Linked DNA regions of Azoarcus sp. KH32C. The protein of the gene in region 1 interacts with the protein of each later gene in a pairwise test. Links are inferred from orthologs where the notes say so. Each region holds a gene or a part of one and is shown on either strand. Other genes may lie near its edges. The genes, in order: mrdA and AZKH_RS20945.

Region 1 (3,318 bases):
ACGCGCGCCGAGCTGCCGCCGCCGCGTCCCGCCCCCGAACCCGAAGCCGCCCCGACGCGTCCGCGCAAGAAGGTTCGCTGATGCAGCCGACCCACCGTTCCCGCCGCATCCTGCTGCCCGCGCGCACCTGGTTCGTCTATCTGAGCCTGATTGTCGCGCTTGGCCTGAGTTATATCCCGACCGGACTGCTGCCCGGCGTGCCCGACTGGGTCGCGTTGGTGCTGACCTTCTGGGCAATCCGCGAACCGCTGCGTGCGGGAATGGGCGCGGGCTTCGTGTTCGGGCTGCTGGTCGATATCGGCCACGGCGCGGCGATGGGGCAGCACGCGCTCGCCTATGTCGTGCTGTGCTACCTCGCGACCTCGGTGTCGCGCCGCGTGCTGTGGTTCCCGCCGCCGCAACAGGCGCTGCACGTGCTGCCGATGCTGCTGGCGGCGCAGGTGATCATGGTGCTGGTGCGCCTGCTCGCTGGAGCCGAATTCCCGGGCTGGTGGTACTTCCTGTCGAGCTTCACGAGCATCGTGCTGTGGGTGCCGCTCAACTTCCTGCTGCTGCTGCCGCAGTACCAGCCGGTCGAGCGCGACGAGAACCGGCCGATCTGATGGAATTCCGTACTCCCGACGAGGAACTGGCGAGTTTCCGCCGCCGCGTCCTGGTGGCGGGCCTGTTCGTGATGGTCTGCTTCGGCGTCCTCGCGGCGCGCTTCTATTTCCTGCAGGTCGTCCGCTACGACTACTACCACACGCGGGCCGAGGACAACCGCATCGCGCTGCTGCCGATCGTGCCCAGCCGCGGGGCTATCGTCGACCGCAACGGCGTGCCGCTCGCGCGCAACTACGCGGCGTACACGCTCGAGATCACGCCTTCGCGCGTCGCGGATCTCGACGCGACGATCGATGCGCTGTCGGAGATCATCCAGATCGAACCGCGCGACCGGCGGCGCTTCCGCAAGCTGCTCGAGGACAGCAAGAACTTCGAGAGCCTGCCGATCCGCACGCGCCTGACCGAGGAGGAGGTTGCCCGCTTCATCGCGCGACGCTATCGCTTCCCCGGGGTCGAGGTGCAGGCGCGCCTCTTCCGCGACTACCCGCAGGGTGAGCTCGCGTCGCACGTGATTGGCTACATCGGGCGCATCAACCAGCGCGACCAGGACCGCATCGAGGACCAGGGCCTGACGGCGAACTACCGCGGCTCCGACTACATCGGCAAGGGCGGGCTCGAGATGAGCTACGAGGCCGAACTGCATGGCGCGACCGGCGCCGAGCAGGTCGAGGTCAATGCCGGCGGGCGCGCGGTGCGCCAGCTCGCGCGCGTTCCCGGCGTGCCGGGCAACGACCTGGAGCTCACGCTCGATATCGAGATGCAGAAGGTCGCGGAAGCGGCGTTCGGCAACCGGCGCGGCGCGCTCGTCGCGATCGACCCGGCTACCGGCGGCATCCTGTCACTGGTGTCGAAGCCCACTTTCGACCCGAACCTCTTCGTCGACGGCATCTCGAACGACGACTGGAAGGCGCTCAACGAGTCGCCGGACCATCCGCTCGTGAACCGCGCGATCCTCAGCGCCTATCCGCCGGGCTCGACCTTCAAGCCCTTCATGGCGCTCGCGGGTCTGACGGCGGGCAAGCGCACGATCACGCAGACGATCTCAGACCCGGGCTACTTCATGTTCGCCGGCCATCGCTACATGGACGATCAGCCCGGCGGACACGGCACGGTCGATCTGCGCAAGTCGATCGTCGTGTCGTGCAACACCTATTACTACCAGCTCGCCAACGACCTCGGCATCGACGGCATCGCGAACTTCATGCGTCCGCTGGGCTTCGGCTCGCGCACCGGCATCGACCTCAATGGCGAAGCGGAAGGCGTGCTGCCGACGCCGGAGTGGAAGAAGAAGCGCTTCCGCAACAAGGAACACCAGAAGTGGTTCGGCGGCGAGACGATCTCGGTCGGCATCGGCCAGGGCTACAACGCCTACACGCCGTTGCAGCTCGCCAACGCACTGGCGGCGGTCATCAACGACGGCAAGGTGTTCCGCCCGCACCTCGTACGCAACGTCGTCAATCCCGTCACCGGCGAGCGACGGCCGGTCGCGCCGGAGCCGCTGCGCCAGGTGCAGATCAAGCCGGAGTACCTCGCCGCGGTGCGCCAGGCGATGGTTGATGTGAACAAGGCCGGTACCGGCGCGCGCGCCTTCGCCGGGGCACCCTATTCGGTGGGCGGCAAGACCGGTACCGCGCAGGTGTTCTCGCTGCACGGTCAGAAGTACGTCGCCGGGCGCGTGACCGAGAAGCTGCGCGACCACTCGTGGTTCATCGCCTACGCGCCGGCCGACAAGCCGACGATCGCGATGGCGGTGCTGGTCGAAAACGGCGGTTTCGGTGCACAGTCGGCGGCGCCGATCGCGCGCCAGGTGATCGACTTCCACCTGCTCGGCAAGCGTCCGAACCAGCCGGCGGGCGAGGATGCCGGGGCGGTCGACGAAGGCGATGACCGCCACGATCCGGCCGAGCACGACGCCCCCGCCGTTCCGGGGTTCTTCGGCAACGATTCGGAGGGACGCTGATGAACCGCGGCAACTTCCATGTGCGCGACATCGTGCAGGCGGTGCTGCGGCCGATCGACCGGCCGCTGTTCTTCATGCTCGCGGCGCTGATGGCCTACGCCTACATCGTGCTGATGAGCGCGTCGCCGGACCGCCTCGTCGCGCTCGAGATCAACATCCTCGTCGCGCTGACCGCGATGTGGCTGACCGCGCGCCTGACGCCGCAGAAGCTGCTCGGACTCGCGCTGCCGCTGTACGCGGTCGGCGTGCTGCTGCTCGTTGCGGTGATGCTCTTCGGCGAGACCTCGAAGGGGGCGACGCGCTGGCTGAACATCGGCATCACGCGTATCCAGCCGTCCGAGCTGATGAAGATCGCGATGCCGCTAATGCTGGCCTGGTTCTTCCAGCAGCGCGAAGGCCACATCGGCGTGCGCGAGTTCATCGCGGCGGGCGTCCTGCTTCTCGTGCCGGTGGGCCTGATCGCGGTCCAGCCCGACCTCGGCACCGCCGTGCTGGTGGCGGCGGCGGGCCTGTATGTGATCTTCTTCGCTGGCCTGTCGTGGAAGCTGATCATTCCGGTCGTCGTGGTCGGTGTTGTCGCGATCGGCGCGATCGTCGGCTTCGGCGACCAGCTGTGCCAACCTGACGTTGTCTGGCCGGGTCTGCGCGAATACCAGAAGCACCGCATCTGCACGCTGCTCGATCCGATGCAGGATCCGCTCGGCAAGGGGTTCCACATCATCCAGTCGACGATCGCGATCGGCTCGGGCGGCATC
Region 2 (3,390 bases), 4.5 Mb from region 1 along the record:
CCGCTCAGGATCAGTGCGCCGCATAGCGCCGTGGCTCGCAGGATGGCTTGCATGGTGTCGTCGGTCGGAAAAACGCGAATGCTAACAGAAGGAACGAGCATGGAAGAATCGGCATTCAATGCCCTGGCGGAAGCTGAACTGGCGCGCATCGAAGCAGCCCTCGAGGCATGCGGCGTGGATCTGGATCTCGAAACCAAGCCGGGCGGCATCGTCGAGGTCGAATTCGACAACGGCACGAAAGTCATCATCAATCGTCATTCGGCCGCGCGCGAGATCTGGGTCGCGGCGAAATCGGGCGGCTTTCATTTCCGGCCCGTCGATGGCCAGTGGGTTTCAGGCCGTGACGGGCAGGAACTCTATGCGCTGCTCTCGAACGTCGTGAGCCAGCAATCCGGGGAGAGCGTCAGCCTGTCTCCAGCCTGAGCGGCTCTCCCACGGTCAATCGCCCTAATGGTTGACCGGTTTGGCGGTTCGTTCGACCACCGGCGCTGGCAGACCCTGCAGCAAGCGTGCGGCCACCGTGCCGTCATCCGGCGCTTCCGACGGTGGTGGCAGGTTGTTAGGCAGCGCTAGCGGGGCAGGCGGCTGGTTCTCGCGGTAGATGTATTCATCGCGTCCCGTCGCCGATGCAATCGCCACCAGTCCCTCCGGCATCGGCAGCGCCTTCTCCGGCTGGTCCGCCAGCGCCGTGCGCATGTAGTTGATCCATGTCGGCAGCGCCGCAAAGCCGCCGGTCTCGCCCTTGCCGAGATTGTGCGGCTGGTCGAAGCCCATCCAGCTGATCGCGACGACGTCGGGGTTGTAGCCTGCAAACCAGGCGTCGACGTAATCGTTGGTGGTGCCGGTCTTGCCCGCGATGTCGGCGCGCTTGAGCGCCAGCGCCTTGGTCGCGGTCCCCTTGCGCACGACGTCCTGCATCATCGAGTTCATCAGCCAGGCATTGCGCGGATCGATCACCCGCGGCGCGCTTTCGCCGGCTTGCGGCGGATCGACGCGCGCGACCACGCGACCTTCGCCATCGATGATCTCCTTCACCACATAAGGCGTCACCCGGTAGCCGCCGTTCGCGAACACCGCGTAAGCGGTCGCCATCTGCCACGGCGACACCATCCCCGCGCCCAGCGCCATCGTCAGGTAGGGCGGATGCTGCTCGGCCTCGAAGCCGAAACGCGTGATGTAGTCCTGGGCATATTCAGGCGAAATCGCGCGCAGCAACCGGATCGAGATCATGTTCTTGGAGCGCGCCAGCGCGTCGCGCAGCGTCATCGGTCCATCAAACTTGCCGTCGTAGTTCTTCGGCTCCCAGTCCTTGCTGCCGGTCACGCCTGCCGGGAAAAAGAGCGGCGCATCCTCTTCCACGCTGCTCGGCGAGTAGCCCCGCTCCAGCGCCGCCGAATAGATGAAAGGCTTGAAGCTGGATCCGGGCTGGCGCATCGCCTGGGTGATGTGGTTGAACTTGTTGCGATTGAAATCGAAGCCGCCGATCAAGGCTCGCACGGCGCCGGTATGGGCGTCGATCGACACCAGCGCCGCCTCGACCTCCGGCAGCTGCACGATCTCCCAACCCTTGTCGCCGCCGTTCCGGATGCGGACGATCGCCCCAGGGCGCAGGCGTTTCGCAGGCGGAGCACGATCATTCAGCATCGGCGCGGCGAACGTCAGCCCGTTGCCCGTGATGTCGATCGTCTCGCCATGACGATACACGCGGACCTTCTTCGGGTTCGCGTCGAGAACGAGCGCCGCGAGCATATCGTCGTAGTCGGTAACATCGGCGAGCGCCTCGTCGAGATGCTCCTCGTCCTTGAGCGAAAACTCCTTCGTATCGACAAAGCTCTCCGGTCCGCGGTAGCCGTGGCGGCGGTCATAATCGAACACCCCTTGCCGTACCGCCCGATACGCGGCGAGCTGGTCATTCCGCGTGACCGTCGTGACGATCCGGATCCCTGACTGGTATGCATCCTCGCCAAACTGCTCGACGGCGATCTGGCGCGCCATTTCCGCGACGTAATCGCCACGCAGTGTGTTCTGGTTCGAGTGCCCCGAAGCGAGCACCAGCCGCTCGGCGTTGGCGGCCTCCAGCGTCCTCTCGTCGATTGCACCGGTCTCGTACATTCGGCGCAGCACATAATGCTGACGCAAGGTCGCCCGCTTCGGATTGACGATCGGGTTGTAGGCAGACGGCGCCTTCGGGAGGCCTGCCAGCATCGCCGCTTCCGCAATCGTCAGGTCCTTCAGCGACTTGTCGAAATACGCGCGCGCCGCCGCCGAAAAGCCATAGGCGCGCTGACCGAGGTAGATCTGGTTGATATAGAGCTCGAGGATCTGATCCTTGCTGAGGCTCCGCTCGATCTTCAACGCGAGCAGGATCTCGTAAAGCTTGCGGTTGAACGTCTTTTCACGCGTCAGGAAGAAATTGCGGGCAACCTGCATCGTGATCGTCGAGGCGCCCTGGCCTCGCCCGCCCGACACGACGTTCGCCACTGCGGCCCGCATAATGCCAAAGACATCGATTCCGGGGTGTTCGTAAAAGCGTTCGTCCTCCGCGGCCAGGATCGCCTGCTTCAGCGAGGTCGGTACGTCCTCGATCTTCACGACCGAGCGGCGCTCCTCGCCAAACTCGCCCAGTAGATATCCATCCGACGTGTATACTCGCAGCGGCACCTTGGGGCGGTAGTCGGTCAGGACATCAAGAGGGGGAAGGTTCGGCCAGGCTAACGCGGAAACGGCGGCAAGCGTGGCCGCGCCGGCGATGATCAGTCCGATCAGGCCGACAATCGGGTAAAAGACCCAGCGCATCGAAAGTCCAAAAAGGGGGATTGGGGACGGGATTATACGATCCGGGGTCGAGGCCCTCCAACGCCATTTGTCAAGCCCGCCGCTTTACAGTGAAACGGCTTGTTGCTAGCATCTCACAAGCTTATTCAGTATTGGCGCCTAACATAAAGAAATTTAAGGATTTTCTTTGTGATTGATTTCTCCCTGTTTCGACCAAAGACGCGCCAGCTTGTCGGGCTCGATATTTCATCTTCATCGGTGAAGATGCTCGAGCTTGCAGGGGGCGACAAGGAATCCTACCGGATCGAACGGTATGCCATCGAGCCCCTGCCGCGCGATGCCGTCGTCGACGGCAACATCGCTAATCTCGAGGGCGTCAGCGAGGCGATCCGTCGTGCATTACGCCGCATGGGCGGAGGCATCAAGAATGCGGCCGTCGCCCTCCCGGCATCGGCGGTCATCACCAAGAAGATGATTCTGCAAGGCGGGCTGCGCGACCAGGAGATGGAGCTCCAGGTCGAGTCCGAAGCGAGCCAGTACATCCCGTTTGCACTCGAAGAGGTCAATCTCGATTTTCAAGTCGTTGGACCGGCCCCCGGTAGTCCGGAGGAGGTC

What was found.
Region 2: the proteins of mrdA (region 1) and AZKH_RS20945 interact in binary tests that used the Escherichia coli proteins (3 or more experiments, as listed by UniProt). The link is inferred for Azoarcus sp. KH32C from one-to-one orthologs.

What each region holds. Positions count from the first base shown.
Region 1 is NC_020516.1:147,857-151,174, forward strand. What follows is about bases 83-3,082. They hold mrdA (penicillin-binding protein 2), read left to right. Parts: upstream 83-601; coding sequence 602-2,563; downstream 2,564-3,082. Other genes in these bases: mreD (rod shape-determining protein MreD), read left to right, coding at 83-602; rodA (rod shape-determining protein RodA), read left to right, coding at 2,563-3,082. In the rest of the region: rod shape-determining protein MreC, read left to right, coding at 1-81; more of mreD, read left to right, coding at 81-82; more of rodA, read left to right, coding at 3,083-3,318. UniProt on the Escherichia coli protein: Catalyzes cross-linking of the peptidoglycan cell wall. Responsible for the determination of the rod shape of the cell. Is probably required for lateral peptidoglycan synthesis and maintenance of the correct diameter during lateral and centripetal growth.
Region 2 is NC_020516.1:4,663,453-4,666,842, reverse strand. The notes cover bases 123-3,194. They hold AZKH_RS20945 (penicillin-binding protein 1A), read right to left. Parts: upstream 2,797-3,194; coding sequence 448-2,796; downstream 123-447. Other genes in these bases: AZKH_RS20940 (pilus assembly protein PilM), read left to right, coding at 2,965-3,194; cyaY (iron donor protein CyaY), read left to right, coding at 123-423. Outside these bases: AZKH_RS27755 (lipoprotein), read right to left, coding at 1-53; more of cyaY, read left to right, coding at 100-122; more of AZKH_RS20940, read left to right, coding at 3,195-3,390. UniProt on the Escherichia coli protein: Cell wall formation. Synthesis of cross-linked peptidoglycan from the lipid intermediates.